One region of the Hippea alviniae EP5-r genome, then DNA from elsewhere that is predicted to be linked to it. Evidence: riboswitches for the same ligand, from Rfam matches in the RefSeq annotation. Region 1 holds a riboswitch; the other holds the start of a gene.

Region 1 (8,079 bases):
GACATTCTCACGACCTTGTAATTCACAGCAAAAAAGGACAAGGTTAAAAACGCCGATAAAACTACAGTCAGAAATAATCCAAATTTTAAATATACCGCATATATAATCAAAGCTTCGCCAACAAAATTTGCGAAAGGTGGAGCTCCGGTCACGGCCAAAGACGACAGAACAAGGTTATAAGCGCCTATAGGCATTACCTTTGAGAGCCCCCTTATTTCTGTTATGTCCCTTGTCTTGTAAACGGATAATATGTTACCAGTTGTGTAGAAAGCCGAAGATTTAGCGAAAGCATGAGCAACAATGAGAACAACAGCTCCAAGAAGAGCAAATTTATTACCCAGAGCCAAACCTATAAGTATCATTCCCATATTCTCCATAGAAGAGTATGCAAACATTCTCTTGTAAAACTTTTGAGAAACAAGAAAAACAGAAGCAAACCCAACCGTTAAAACCCCTAACACAAGCGCAAACGCTTTCACTCCCTCAACAAAGCAAGATATCTCTATAATCCTATAAACACCAAATAGAGCAACAGGCAAAAGAACGCCGGAAAATATAGCACTAACAGGTGCTATAGCCCTTCCATGCACATCAGGTAACCATGTATGCATAGGAAATATTCCTGCTTTTGTTGCAAAGCCTGCAACCGTAAAAGCAGCTCCCAAAGCAAAAAGTCTTGGATGAACAGGAGAAGTAATCAAAAGTTTGGTTATATAAAGCGTTTTTGAACCTGCATATATAAGCATAACGCCAATTAAAGACATAACAAGACCAACAGAAACGACTATTATGTATCTCCACGAAGACTCAAGCGAAGCTTCGTCGTTATCTATAGCCACAAGCAAAGCACTTGTTATTGTTGTTGCTTCTATACCTACCCACAGCAAACCCAAATTATTAAGCGAAACACTAAACAACATAGTAAGCACAAATAGATTCAAAAACATATAGTAATAACTCTTACTCAAAAGTGGTTTCTCTACATGCTTTAAATAAGTAATGGAGAATAAAGCAGTTGATAAATACACTACGGAAACAACAACCAACATTATCTTTGAAAAACCATCAATATAGAAAAAATTAGAGTGAATAGGAAAAACAAAGAGTAAAAACACTGAAGATAAAACACTACTTAAAGAAAAAACAGCAGTAAAAACTTCACTCAATCTCTCACTCTTAGATAAAGATACAACAGAAGCCAAAAAAGGAAATAGCATTGGCAAAAGGTAATAGTATCTCATGGCTTTTACCCCTTAAACTCTTCAAATTCTTCGGAAATATCAGAAACATAGTTTTCCCTTAGTCTCATTATTATTCCAGAAATCATTACAATTCCTATCAAATCAAGGAGTATTCCACCTTCAATAATAAGTGGAAGCTCTGGAAACATATAGCCAGCAAATAAGAAAAGACTATTTTCCATCACCATGTATCCTATAAGCTGAACAAAAGCATTGTTTCTTGAAATTATCAAAAATATACCCTGAAGAATCAGAGCAATAGGGATGGAACCTGCCTTCGCATAGGTTATGTCATACAAAGTGAAATTGTATAGAACATAAGCAACAATAACTAACAACAAAGAAATAATTATCGAAGCCGCTGTCGGTATCACATGCTTTGGCTCTCTGTCCTTGTAATAAGAATTAAGTTTTTTAAGCATATAGCCTGGAATAAACAAGCCCCTTACTGCAATTGTTAGAAATGCTAAAACCAAAAGACTTGTATTATTCAAATACACTCCATTAGCAAATAGAAAAAATGCTATAGAAATCGAAGATATAGCAAATGTCATAATGATTTTTTTAAGATAAACCTGCCACTGCATAAAAATCACAAGAACAATTTGCAAAAAACCAATAATTAGATATACATCTTTCATAGCGAACCTCCGGTTGTGTAAAATACAACAATAGCAAGAAGGGCAAACGAGAACGCAACAGCAACATACTCAAAATTTTTAAACAATTTATATTTCGATACAGTTGACTGAATAGTTGCAAATATAAATGTCAAAATTATCATTTTAAGCAAATGTATGAGACTGTAAATCAAAACGGCCATAAAGCTCACCTTCATAGGAACCCAAAAGGGAACAAGAAAATCATTCAAGAATACACTCATAAGTAAAAATTGTTTTATATACCCGCCCCATTTCATAAGAGCTAATTCTGTGCCAGAATACTCCATTTCTATTGCCTGATCTATCATTCCAAATTCATTATTGGAGTGAGATTCTATAGGCAACTTACCTGTTTCCAACAACAGAGCCATAAAGAAAGCAAAAACAACAAACCAGTGAACCAAAGAAAGATACCAATGAGTTGATGTTTGAAGAACATTGTTTACGGCATAAGGGTTATTGGTATGAGATATAACACCGAAGGAGATAAATATCAAAACCAGTATAGGCTCGGCTAAAGCCCCTATAGATGATGCCCTTGAAACACCGAGATGAGCATAATTGCTTCTACTATCTAAAGATGCGAGTTTCTTTAAAACCCCGATAGCGCCAAAAACCAATCCACCACCAATAAAGTCAACAACAGGCCCAAATGTCAAAGGAAAAGCCGTAACAATAGGCAAAACCAAAGTCAAAAACAGATAGAGAGTGAATGTAATATAAGGAACAATCTGAAATAAAGGCGATGCAACTTCTGGAACAACGCTCTGTTTTCTAAAAAGCTTGAATAAATCGTAATAGGGCTGAAAAATCGAAGGGCCAACTTTGGACTCATACCTTTCGGTAAGTTTAGCGAATATACCCGCTATAAGTGGAGCAAGGATAATAACATACAACAGCTGAAATAGACTCAGGGCAAACAACATTTTGCCACCTCTCAATAACAATATTTTATATATGGTCAGATAGGAGTCATTGGCTCGTGAAGAGCGATTAAAGGCGAACTCCACCGCCTTTAAATCGTGGCACCTTTATAACAAAAATAAACTATACAGTCAATAGCAAAAATTTGACATCCAGATTTTTTATGGTAGTATGCAAGCATGATGAGTGAGTTTATGTTCTTAAGTCTAAAAAGAAATACCATACTAAATAACTGGTGGTGGCAGGATAGCTAAGGCTACCCTGCCTTTTTAATTAAACAGTAAAGCCGTCTTCTTGGGCAGCTTGCTGGCAGGGTAGCCAGCAGGACTGCTTGGGAAGGCGGTTTTTTTATTTAGGCCGTCTTTCTAAGCAGTTGCCTTAGGGAGACGGCCTTTTTTATTTTGCGGAGGTTTAAAATGGATTTAAAAGAGAAGATTTCAAAAGCACTAAACGAAGGATTTGACGGCATCGTGGTTTATGAAGAGATTGAAGGCGACCTTGATACACCTGTATCGATTTTAGCAAAGCTCTTAGATGAAGAGAAAATTTTTCTACTTGAGAGTGCCAAAGAAGACAAAACCTACAGCAGATTCTCGTTTATCGGATTCTCTTTTGGTTCTCACATAACAATAAAAACACGCCAAGATTTAGCACGTTTTAAAAAACTCAAAGTTTATCAAACAGAGAATCTGGGCAGTTTTAAGGGTGGCTATGTTGGTTATTTTCCTTTTGAAGCTGTTGAGCTGTTCGACGTCTTAAGAAAACCGTTAAACAAAAAACCCAAAAACTTCGGCGTCTTTTTTGAAGTAAACGAATTTTTAGTCTATGACAACTATACAAACAGGCTATATCTGGGCATGTTTCACGAATTCAACAAGAATGAAACTTTAGCCTTTAACCTTTCAGCACTAACCGAGAAATTAAAAAACTTCAAGGCAAAATTCAAAGAAAAAAGTTCAAAAAATATCGCTTATTTCAAACAGACGAAAGCAAAAATAATAGGAAGCATGTTTTCTCAAGAAGAGTTCGAAAATAGCGTAAAACATGTAAAAGAGCTAATAGAAGAAGGCGAAGCAATTCAGGTTGTTCTAAGCAACTATTATTTGGCAGAAAATATTAATCCTTTTGAGTTTTACAGAAATCTAAGAAGAATAAACCCATCGCCTTATATGTTTTTCTTCAAATATAAGGACTTTTATCTTGCCGGCTCATCACCAGAGATACACCTAAGAATAAGAAACAGAATAGCAACAATAAGGCCTATAGCGGGCACAAGGCCAAAAGGAGAAAACTTAGAAAAAATCAAAAAGGAGCTGTTTAACGACGAGAAAGAGAGAGCTGAACACCTAATGCTTGTTGACCTTGCCCGAAACGATTTAGCGAGAGTTTCAAAACCCGCAGCCGTTACGGTCACATCGTTTATGCAACCTGAAGTTTACTCGCACGTAATCCACTTAACTTCAAATGTTGAAGCAGATTTAGATACAAACACTTCACCAATAGAAGTTGTATCAAACACATTTCCAGCCGGAACCTTAAGCGGTGCACCAAAGGTAAGGGCGATAGAGATTATCGACGAGATAGAAAAGCATCCAAGAGAAGCATACGGCGGATGCGTCGGTTATATAGGGTTTGATGGTGATTTAGACCTTGCAATCACAATAAGAACAGCCATTTTTGAAAACAACACAGCTAAACTGCAGGCTGGTGCAGGCATAGTTTATGACAGCAACCCACACAGCGAGTATTTAGAAACCATAAACAAACTAAAGGCACTTCTAAAAGCAGGAGGTATAAACAGTGATACTCTTAATTGATAACTATGATTCGTTTACTTACAACCTATACCACTATCTTGGGCTGTTTGACGATGTAAAGGTTGTAAAAAACGATGAGAAATTAAACTCTGTCAAAAATATAAACAATCTAAAAGGCATTGTCATATCACCTGGCCCATCTCACCCTAAAAACTCTCTACTTTCGCTTGAGATAATCGACTTTTTCAAGGGAAAATTGCCGATTCTTGGTGTTTGCTTAGGAATACAGGCGATAGGATACTATTTTGATTTTACGATAAGAAAAGCAAAAAGAATAATGCATGGCAAGGTTGATGTGATATTAACAAAAACAGAAAGCCTGTTGTTTAAAGATTTGCCAGAAAATTTCAAGGCTACAAGGTATCACTCTTTAGTCGTTGACGATATTAAAAGTGATTTTATCGTTAATTCAATTTCCCAAACAGATAACGAGATAATGGGCATAGAGCACAGAAAGCTAAGAATTTTTGGCGTTCAGTTTCATCCAGAATCATACGCAAGTCAATTCGGCCTTGAACTGATAAGAAACTTTGTAAAGGGGGTGTGTAAAAATGATTAAAGAAGCTATCGAAAAGCTAAAAAAAGGTGAAAACTTAGGTTTTGAGCTAACAAAAAACATATTCGACAAACTGCTTGAAGGTGTTGAAGATGAAGAGTTGGCAAAAGAATTCTTAAGCCTGCTTGCAGACAAAAAAGAGACGGCAGATGAGATATACGCTGCGGCTTTGTCCCTAAGAGAGCATGCAGATGGCATAGAGATTGAAGAGAATGCATTGGATACCTGCGGAACAGGTGGAGACGGCAAAAACACATTCAACATCTCAACAGCATCGGCTATTTTATGCAGCCTGTTTATTCCTGTCGCAAAGCACGGAAATAGGGCGGTAAGTTCAAAATCTGGCTCGGCAGATGTACTTGATGCATTAAGCATACCAACAACTCTTAGCAAAGATAAAGCAATCAAGTTCTTTTACGAAAACAAATTCGCATTTCTCTTTGCACCGAATTTTCACCCTGCAACGAAAAATGTTGCTCAAATCCGAAAAAAGCTAAAACGCAGAACAATTTTCAATCTTATAGGCCCACTCGCAAATCCGTTTTTTGTAAAAAATCAGCTAATAGGCGTATTCTCAACTGACTTTACAGAAGCTATCTTTGAAGCAGCTCTAAATTTAGGCATAGATAACATAGCGGTTGTTTCATCTTACGATGGAATGGATGAGATAAGCCCATCCGCAAAAAGCATCTGCTTCATAAAAAGAGACGGAATCATAAAACAAATAGAGATTGACCCTTTGGATTTTGGCATACACACAGATTATACGGATATCAAAGGAGAAGATGCAAAAACAAACGCAAAAATGCTAACAGAAGCATTTGAAGGAAAAAGAGATAAGCTTTCTGAGATTATCTCTTTGAATGCAGGTTTTTCACTCTATATCTCAGGTATTGCAGATACGCCAAAAGAAGGGTTTAAACTCGCTTTGGAAAGTATCAAAAACGGCAAGGCTTTAGAGAAATTAAACAGTCTAAGGAGAAGCTGATGTCCCTGCTAAATAAAATCATAGAATCAAAAAAAGAAGAGATAAAAAAGCTTGACTTATCAGGAAACAGAGAAGGAGAAATTCGCAAATTAAAGATTCAAAGAGAAAGAGTAAACATAATCGCAGAGATAAAGCCACGCTCACCTTCTGCAGGTTTTATACGAAATATAGAATTAGACGAAATTATAAAAGTTTACAATGAAGAAGCTATAGCCATAAGCATTTTAACAGATGAGAAATTCTTTGGCGGCAGCTTCAATCTGCTGAAGACTGCCAAAGAAAAGAGCCTTCTACCTTTGCTCTGTAAGGATTTTATCATTGATGAGAAGCAAATTCTAAAGGCTTATTTATCGGGTGCAGACCTTATTCTGCTTATTGCAAGGATAGTTGATTTTGAAAACTTAAGAGAATTCTACGATACAACTCTGTCGCTTGGCATGGATGCAATTGTTGAGATATTCGATGAAGAAGATTTAAAAAAGGTTGAAAAACTCAAATCGTCAATCGTTGGCGTAAATTCAAGAAACCTTGATACACTCGAGATATCTATTGAAAAAACAAAGTTTTTACTTAACAGAATAGACTTTCCATGCATAAAAATTGCAGAAAGCGGCATAAAGACAAGAAATGATATTGAGCTTTTGAAAAACGACTGTGATGCGTTTCTAATAGGAGAGACACTCTTAAAAAGCAAAAACATAAAAGAGAAGTTTAAGGAGCTAAAAGGTGAAGGTTAAGTTCTGTGGCATGACGAATTATGAAGATGTGAAGGCTTCGATAGATTTGGGTGTTGATTTTGTTGGTTTTGTCTTTTACAAAAAGAGCAAACGGTTTATAGATTACAGGCAGGCAAGAGAGATAATCGAAAAAATCAAAGGAGAAGTCAAGACGGTTGGAGTGTTTGTTGATGAGAGTTGCGAAGAGATTGAAGAGATAATGAACTTCTGTGGTCTTGATTATGCTCAAGTTTACAAAGACTGTCTTTTAAAAAGAAGAATCAGGGTTTATAGAATCAAGGATAAACTACCAGAAAAGGTTACCGATGGACTGTTGCTGTTTGATAAGTTTACAGACTCAATAGGTGGAAGTGGCAAATCTTTTGATTTTGATTTGATTAAGGGTTTTCCATTTAAGGATAGGCTTTTTATTGCAGGTGGAATAAGCATAGAAAATGTAAAACTTTTGATTGATATGGGAGTTTATGGTGTTGATCTTGTAAGCAGCGTTGAAGCGTATCCGGGCAAAAAGGACTTTGAAAAGATGAGAAAATTTATGGAGTTTGTAAGGAGTCAAGAATGAAAAGGTATTTTGGAATATATGGCGGACAATTCGTCTCTGAAACCTTAATTAGAGTTTTAAAGGAGCTCGAAGAAGCGTTTAGAGAGTTTAAAAAGGATAAAAAGGCAAATGAAGAGCTTAAAAACTATCTTAAAAATTATGCAGGAAGACCAACACCCTTGTATTTTGCAAAAAATTTAAGCTCATCTCTAAACACAAGAATTTTCATAAAAAGGGAAGACCTTTTGCACTCAGGAGCACATAAACTAAACAACACGCTTGGTCAAATCATACTTGCAAAATTTATGGGCAAAAAAAGAATAGTTGCAGAGACAGGGGCAGGACAGCACGGCGTCGCAACAGCAACAGCAGCAGCCCTGCTTGGTATGGAGTGTGTTGTTTACATGGGTAAAAAAGACGCAGAAAGGCAAAGGCCGAATCTTTTGAGAATGAAGCTTTTGGGTGCTGAAGTGAGAATTGTAAACAAAGGCTCAATGACTTTGAAAAGTGCAATAAACGAAGCATTAAGGGATTGGGTTAAGAATGTAAAGACAACACATTATCTAATAGGCAGCGTTGTAGGGCCTTATCCATTCCCGTCTATTGTTGCCTA
Region 2 (8,079 bases), on a different contig from region 1:
GTTGGCGTATATCCACTGACAAGCAAAAATACAAGAACTGCCAAAGGAATGAGAAAATGCCATCCTTTTTTAAGAACTTCTTTCACAGATGGTATATCTTCACTATCCAACGGCTTAAGGTTACTCTTTTTAGCCCTTATATGAACATTTAAAAGTACACCCAAATAATACATCAGAGCCGGAATAAATGCCTTACCTATGATTGTTGTGTAAGGAATTTGAGTCCACTGAGCCATGATAAAAGCACCTGCACCCATTATCGGCGGCATCATCTGACCACCAACACTTGCAGCCGTTTCAACGCCACCTGCAAACTCTGGTTTAAATCCTATCTTTTTCATCAAAGGTATCGTTATTGAACCTGTTCCAACAACATTTGCGACAGAACTCCCTGTTATTGAGCCCATAAGACCACTTGCCAAAACAGCAACCTTAGCAGGCCCACCAACGCTCCTTCCAAGCAGAGCCTTTGCTATATCGATGATAAAATCCCCTGCCCCACTCTTCAAAAAGAAAGCAGCAAACAGAATAAACAGATACACATAGGTTGAAGCTATCGTCGCAATATATCCAAATATACCGTCATTTGTAAAATACATGCGATAGATGTATGTTGAGTAGAATATCCCCCTAAAACTGAGCATACCGGGCGGCATCAATTTGCCCAAAAACAGGGCATAGGCAGAAAACAGAATGGCAAGCAGTGGTATTACTATACCAGCAGCCCTTCTTGAAAGTTCAATAAGTAAAACAACAGCAATACTGCCAATGATTATGTCCCTTAAGATTAGCACTTCATTCCTTGCATGTATCGTATTTTCAAAGAACACAATATACAAACCACTTACAAGAACAAGAAATGCCAAAAATGTATCAATAGGCAGCGTCTGTTTTGCTCTCTTTTTGGAGAGTGGATACAGAATAAATCCTACAAACCCAATAATTGAGAAGAATATAGCATTTTGATGAAGCTCTGAAATAACACCAAAGCTGTTATACCATAATGCAAAAACAGCTAAAAACACGCTTGCTACTTTAATAAGCAAACCTAAGAAACCCAGATTATCCGGGTTTCTTAGGCGAATGGAAGAGCCAGCTTCTGATTCTATAAGCTCAAGGTTCTCTTCTTTCTTCTTTTTTTCCATATTATTTTGCAATGAGTTTCTTTGGTATCTTCAAGCCCTTCTCTTCATAATATTTTGCAGCACCTTCAGCCAAAGGAACAGGAAGACCTTTGATAGCATTATCCAAGCTCATATAGTATGTTGCTTTATGAATATTTCTTAAGAAAGGCAGGTTTTCATAAATTGTCTTTACTATAAGATAAACATCTTCCTGTGGAATACCTTTTCTCACTGCCAAAAAGTTCGGCTGAGCTATTGTGTAAATGGGTTTATTCTGACCAGGATATGTTCCAGGCCTTATAACATACCTAAACCAAACATCGTATTTTGAATCTATCTTTTTAAGTTGCTCGTCTGTAAAATTGAGTATAGCAACTTTATCCGCACCCATTTTGGCAAATAGTCTTGTTATAGCAGCAACAGGTGGCCCTGCTGGTGTATTTGCACCGGCAATTCTACCGTTTATCATTGCATCTATGCTTGCATTATAGCCAAGATAAACAGGATAGATATCCTTGCCAACCCTTATACCCAAAGCAGAAAGAATTGTTTTTCCTGAACCTTCTGTTCCTGAACCCCTTTTTCCTATTGAGAATCTCTCATGCAAACCTTTTAAATCCATAATATTGCCAGTTTTTACATACTTCTTAAGAAGTGAGAAATGCTCAACATTTGGCCAAAGAGCTGTTACAGCATAGAAAAACCTTTGCGGTTTTCCTTTATACAAACCCTTACCGTTGTAAGCCATAGAGCCAAACAGACCTTGAAGAATAGCAAAATCTGCTTCTTTGTTCTTTAGAAGCTGAATATTTTCACCACTTCCTGCAGATGTAATTGCCGTTGCTGTTATGCCCTTCTTGGCAAGCTTAATATTTATCAATGTTGCAATGGCAACACCCACAGGATAATAAGTCCCACCTGGCGTTGCTGTGGCTATGATGTAATTACGATATTTTTTAGCGAATACTTTGTTGGGAAGCCCAAAACCAATCAAAAACGCCACCAAACTCACAAAGACCACGACTCTTTTAAACATGGTTCACCTCCATAATTTAATTTCTAACTAAAATTTTATTTAAACAGGAAAAGAAGTCAAGAAAATAAAAGAAGATTTAGTAAAAATTAAAAATTACTTACATCCTTCTTTCGCAAGTCTATCAGCAAATCTATTCTTCTCTCGTGGAACATGAGTAATAGAGAACTCATCAAACTTGGATTTTAAGTCTTCAATTTCAGACTTGAGCTTTTTCAATCTCTCATTGTTAACACGATAAATACCGTTTACCTGCTTCACAACAAGCTCAGAATCACTGTAAACAGAAACTTTTTTTATTCCTAAATCCAATACTTCTTTCAAACCAACAATAAGAGCTGTGTACTCTGCCACATTATTCGTTGTTTTACCTATGGATTTAGACAAGCTCTTCAAAACCCTATCACCACTTTTGATTACAACTCCTATGCCAGCACTCCCAGGATTTCCAGACGATGCACCATCAACATACAACTCAACCTTATCTTCATCATCAAACCTGTTTATAACTTCTTCAAAAAACGATTTTACATCATCAAAGGTGAGTTCGGGGTACTTTTTAAGCACCCCGTCTATTGAGCCTTCTTTAAAAAGCTCTTCAAAAAACCCTTTAATCTTCATCAAGCTCTATCTCTTCCAAATAGAGCATTCTTCCACAGTTTGGACAATAGACTATCTCATCAGTCTCTTCAAGCAGTGCCAAAACCTGTGGTGTAAGCTTCATAAAACAGCCATAACAGGCTTCCTGCCTTACTGGAACAATAGCCGTTCCTTTAGCCCATCTATTGATTCTCTCATATTTTTTAAATACTTTCTTATCAATAGTTGGCAACAATTCTTCTTTTGTTTTGTTTATTTCTTTTATCTTTTCATTAATTTCCTCTCTCCTTTTATCAAACTTGTTCCTATACTCATCAAGTGTTTTAAGAAGTTGCTCATACCTATCTTCAAGTTCCTTAAGCCCCTTTTCTTTCAAAGAAAGCTCTTCTTTTAAGGTTTCTAACTTCTCTTCCAACACAGTTTTATTGGTCTTTGCTATATCTATCTCAGTATTTACAGCTTGCATCTGCTTTTCAGTTGACACGCCACTCAGTTTTATCTCCAACTTTTTAAGATTTTCAATCGTTTCTTCGAGAAGGTTCTCTTTTTCTTCTATGTCTTTCTTTACTTCCTCAATCTCTTCTCTTGCATCAGCTATTTGAACCTTCTTCGTTTCAACAACTTCTACAATCTTATCCTCTTTAGACTCAAGCCTTTTTAATTCGGCTTCTAAGGACGCTATCTCCTTATCGTACTGTTGAATATCAAGTAATTTTTTCAAGTCTGGATTCAAATTGACACCTCCTTATAAGTATTTCCACGGCAATTCATCCCTTTTTGATATAAAAATTCTAAGATTTTCAAATTTATCTTTAAGCAACTTGAATAAAATCTCTTTTGAGAATTTCTCTGTATGAAAATGCGTTGCATCAATTACATTTATACCCGTCTCTTTAGCAAAAATGGCAATATGATGTTTTAAATCCCCACTCAAAAACAGGTCAAAATCAAGCTCTTTTATATCATTAAGCAAATCCATACAACTACCAGAACATACTGCAACTTTTCTTATAGGTTTATCATCAGCTTCTATAACCTTCAGCGTATCAACGCCGAGTTTCTCCTTAACAAAATTAGCGAACTCATCAAGTGTATAATCCCTATCCAAAACACCAACTCTTAAAGGCTTATGCTCCTGAAGTACCTGAACATCTCTCAAATCAAGCAAATCACACAGATAATCGTTTAAGCCGCCCTCTGCGATATCAAGATTGGTATGAAAGGCATAAATCCCTATACCGTTCTCAACGGCTTTATAAACCACATTGAACGGATAGAAGTGGTTAAATATCTTCTTTGTTGATGAGAAAATCAATGGATGATGGGCAATTATAAGATTACAACCAAACTCAACAGCTTCATCTATCGTGCCTGTTGTTATATCTAACGCTAACAGTATGCCTTTTATGGAATTATCCTTAGGGGAAACTTGAAGGCCAGAGTTATCCCAGCCTTCCTGAAGGCTTAAAGGGAAGTATGCTTCTAAGTAACCTACTACCTCTTCTACTCTCATTAAATAAGTTGGTGGGCCCACCAGGACTCGAACCTGGGACCAACCGGTTATGAGCCGGTGGCTCTAGCCAACTGAGCTATGGGCCCCTTCAAGCTAAAAGCAAGATTAACTATACAAATTCTTTAGCTTTTGTCAACCAAAAATTTGTTTTATGCTTCTGTTGATTTTTTCTTTTCTCTTTTATATTATCAGCACTAAAAGGCTATGAGGTCAGCCTTAAAAGCCCACCTTCGGGATGATGACCTCTACCTAAAACTAAGTGGTAGGGGGTGTATTCATGCAGAATATAAAAGATATACTCAAAAAAGAGATAAATTCTCTTAAAGAGATAACACCTAAAAGCACTGCTTTGGATAAAGCTTTAAATAAGCTTGAGTCTGAACAGTTCAATCTTGTTGTTGTAGGCCAGTTTAAAAGAGGTAAATCAACTTTTATAAACGCTCTACTCGGTGATAATATCGTTCCATCTTCTATTTTACCTTTAACTTCAATTGTAACGATAATCTCATATTCTCCAACAAAAAAAGCCAAAGTTAAATTTTTAGACAACAGCGAAAGGGAAATAGATATAAAAGAGATAGAGAAGTATGTTACAGAGAAGCACAACCCAAAAAACAAGCTCAATGTTAAAGAAGTATATGTATTTCACCCGTCGGAGTATTTGAAAAAAGGCGTAAGGATAATAGACACGCCGGGTATAGGAAGCGTGTTTAAACATAATACCGATGTTGCCTTGAGTTTTTTGCCCTATTGCGATGCTGCTGTATTTGTTATGAGTCCAGACCCACCATTAACTGAAGCAGAGATTGAATTCTTAAAAAATGTAAGGGTTTACACTGAAAAGTTTTTCTTTGTCTTGAATAAGATAGACATAGTTTCCGAAGACGAACTCGACGAAGTAGTTGAATTCAACAAATCTTTATTAAAAGAGCGCACACAAAACGATAATATAAGAATTTACCCTATATCTGCCAAAACCGCATTAAAGGCAAAAATCAACAAAGACTCTCACCTTTTGAAGCAGTCAAAAATAAAGGCGATTGAAGAGTCATTGGAAGAGTTTATAGCAAAAGAGAGAATGAATATAATAGCTATCAGCGTAATAAATGCTCTTCTAAGACACATAAACAACGAGCTTACAGCCTATAAGCTTCAAAAAGAGACTCAAAAGCTCTCCATTGAAGAGTTAACAGAGAAGGTTAAAAAGTTTGATGGGTTCATAAAAACAGTAAAAGATGAAGCAGAAGAGTATGAGTATATTTTAGATAAACGAATAGACAAAATCTATAAAGAGTTAGACGAAGAGATAGAGAAACTAAAGGAAGCTCAACTACCTCCACTTATAGAGAAAATGCAAAAACACTTTGAAGAAAAATCAAAAGAAAAACTAAGCACTGAAGAGTTTGAAAACTATATGACGCAAAAAATGAATGGATACATCATGGAGATATTCTCAGAATGGAGAAAAGAGCAGTCAGATATAATCTCGGATAAGGTTGAAAGAATTTACGAAGATTTAGCAAAGAGAATAAATGCAAAAATAGAAGAGATTATAAATACGGCATCTTCCATCTTTGATGTTAAATTAAACGCCTATGTTGATACGGAAAAATTAACACAGAAAAGCGATTTTTACTTTATGCTGGAAGACCAGATGGGCATTTTAAACATATTTGCAACAACTTTCAGAACAAAATTGCCGTTTTTTATAGGCAAAAAGATAGCTCAGAAACATATCAAAAATACAACCATTGAGTTGTTCGATAGGCATTGCGGAAGGGTTAGATACGATTTAACAAAAAGGGTTAGAGAAACAACATTTAAGTTCAAAGACCAGCTCAAAGACAAACTTGACTTAACAATAGAAGCTATACAGGATGCTCTCAACAAAGCCATAAAGCTCAAACAGGAAAACGAAAAACAGGTTGAAGATAAACTAAAAGAGATAGAGAAAAACACAAAGCTTTTGCTCGAAAAGAAACGGGAGCTTGAAGAACTGAAGGCAAAGATAGGATAAGGTAATTTTGGACTAAGGAACTTTTTGATTATCCCATATGGAATTCGATTTAGAAAATTTTTCAAAGAAGAGAGGGTTGTTATTAGTTTTCTCTAACTATGGTAGGTCCGATATTGTCTACGGTTAAACAATCAAACCTACTAAATTTACAACCTCAAGAATTTTTTATCAGCATCACCGGGTATTTTTATATTAGCTATACAACGACAAATTCTTCTTCCACTTAGAAAAGCGAATCAACTAACTCTCTTTTTCAAATTCAATTTTATTCCTAAGAAAAATATTTCTATGCTCGTCGAGTTTTGTTGTTATAAAAAACCTTTACTTCTCTTAAAATAAGTTAATTATTGTGGCTGGCTTGTCGTCGCAGTATTTATAAGTTTACACAAATAGGTTTACAAACCCAAACTAAAATATTGGTGTCTATAACAATCCTCATCCGTTTTCTTGTCTGCTCTTCCTTTTTGCTGCCATCTACTTACAAGTTCTCATTGTTCCTGTGAAAAGAGAGTCTCTTCTAAATTAAGTCGCTTGTAGGAATTATCAAAGAATGAACTTATCATTGTTGTTTTAGGAATAATTTTATCTAATTTTTCCTTGCTTTAATGAGTTTTAAATATACAATTTGCCTGCAGGGAGAATCAATAAGGTGTTCTAAGCGTAAACAAATTTATGAGTGATTTTAGGATTTTGATTGTAGAGGATGAACAAACCATAGTGGAGTTTTTGAGGATAGGATTAAGATACGAAGGGTTTGACACGGTAAGTGTGGACAGCGGGGAAAAATGTTTGGAATTTCTGAAAAGAGATAAGGTTGACCTTGTAATTCTTGATATTATGTTACCCGACATTGACGGTTTTGAGGTGTGTAGGAGAGTAAGGAGCTTGGGAATCGATACTCCCATTTTAATGCTTACAGCCAAGAAGGATGTTGAAGACAGGGTTGAAGGGCTCAATGCTGGTGCGGATGATTATGTTACAAAGCCTTTTAGTTTCGATGAGTTGTTGGCACGTATAAGAGCCATACTGAGGCGGTTTGGCGGGTTAGGTAAAACAAATGAGGTTGCTGGTGGGGGCATTGTTCTAAATATGGAAACGAGAGATGTTTTTGTTCATGGAGAGCGTATTTATCTTACTCCCAAAGAGTTCTCGTTGCTTGAAATGCTTATGAAACATCCAAGGAGGGTTTTTACGAGGGAAGAACTTCTGGAAAGTGTGTTTGGGTATAATTATTCTGGTGGCACGAACATAGTGGATGTCCATATAAGCCATTTAAGGGATAAGATAGGTGATAAACCGCCTAAATTGATAAAGACGCATTATGGGGTAGGTTACGCCTTTCATCCTGAGGAGGAGGTGTGAGGGGCCTGGAAAGACTTTCCTTGAAAGCCCGTCTTGTTGTTTTTTATTCGTTTTTGCTCGCTCTGATAGCCGGTATACTTGGTATTAGTTTTTTTATGGACACAAAAGCTTTATTGATAGAGCGTGTTGCAGCGGATATGAGGGCGAGGGCAAAACCCGTGATTCAACATTGGTTATACAGCAAAAAAGGTGGGGTAGAACTCAGGAGTATTGCTTTCCCGCTTGCAAGGGATTTGACTTCCAGGAATGCCGTTGCTTTGATTCTTGATAAAAACGGCAAACCTATAGCTAACGGCAAGGTTCTGCCTGAAGAACCTGTACCTCCCGAACCTGTTTCTTTCTACTACAAAAAGGCTCTTTCTGGTGATAACGATGTTACTTATATAGTGAAACACAGAGGACATGAAGTCTTGGTGGATTTAATTCCGTT

Evidence for each region. A riboswitch is a leader RNA that binds a small molecule or an ion and turns the genes downstream of it on or off. The one in region 1 is predicted to bind fluoride.
Region 2: another riboswitch for fluoride. It lies ahead of G415_RS0105460 (dynamin family protein); the one in region 1 lies ahead of G415_RS0106985 (respiratory chain complex I subunit 1 family protein).

The regions. Positions count from the first base shown of each region.
Region 1 covers NZ_ATUV01000002.1:53,713-61,791, forward strand. Annotated here, with positions in the region: gene G415_RS0106975 (proton-conducting transporter transmembrane domain-containing protein) at 1-1,241, opposite strand, end outside; gene G415_RS0106980 (hypothetical protein) at 1,247-1,882, opposite strand; gene G415_RS0106985 (respiratory chain complex I subunit 1 family protein) at 1,879-2,829, opposite strand; fluoride riboswitch at 2,863-2,926, opposite strand; gene G415_RS0106990 (anthranilate synthase component I family protein) at 3,244-4,644, shown strand; gene G415_RS0106995 (anthranilate synthase component II) at 4,628-5,203, shown strand; gene trpD (anthranilate phosphoribosyltransferase) at 5,196-6,188, shown strand; gene G415_RS0107005 (indole-3-glycerol phosphate synthase TrpC) at 6,188-6,925, shown strand; gene G415_RS0107010 (phosphoribosylanthranilate isomerase) at 6,915-7,487, shown strand; gene trpB (tryptophan synthase subunit beta) at 7,484-8,079, shown strand, end outside.
Region 2 covers NZ_ATUV01000001.1:1,046,723-1,054,801, forward strand. Annotated here, with positions in the region: gene G415_RS0105430 (TRAP transporter permease) at 1-1,145, opposite strand, end outside; gene G415_RS0105435 (TAXI family TRAP transporter solute-binding subunit) at 1,147-2,160, opposite strand; gene G415_RS0105440 (ribonuclease HI family protein) at 2,254-2,778, opposite strand; gene G415_RS0105445 (zinc ribbon domain-containing protein) at 2,768-3,490, opposite strand; gene G415_RS10960 (Nif3-like dinuclear metal center hexameric protein) at 3,503-4,270, opposite strand; tRNA gene G415_RS0105455 (tRNA-Ile) at 4,280-4,356, opposite strand; fluoride riboswitch at 4,462-4,525, shown strand; gene G415_RS0105460 (dynamin family protein) at 4,548-6,287, shown strand; gene G415_RS0105465 (response regulator transcription factor) at 6,960-7,649, shown strand; gene G415_RS0105470 (HAMP domain-containing sensor histidine kinase) at 7,646-8,079, shown strand, end outside.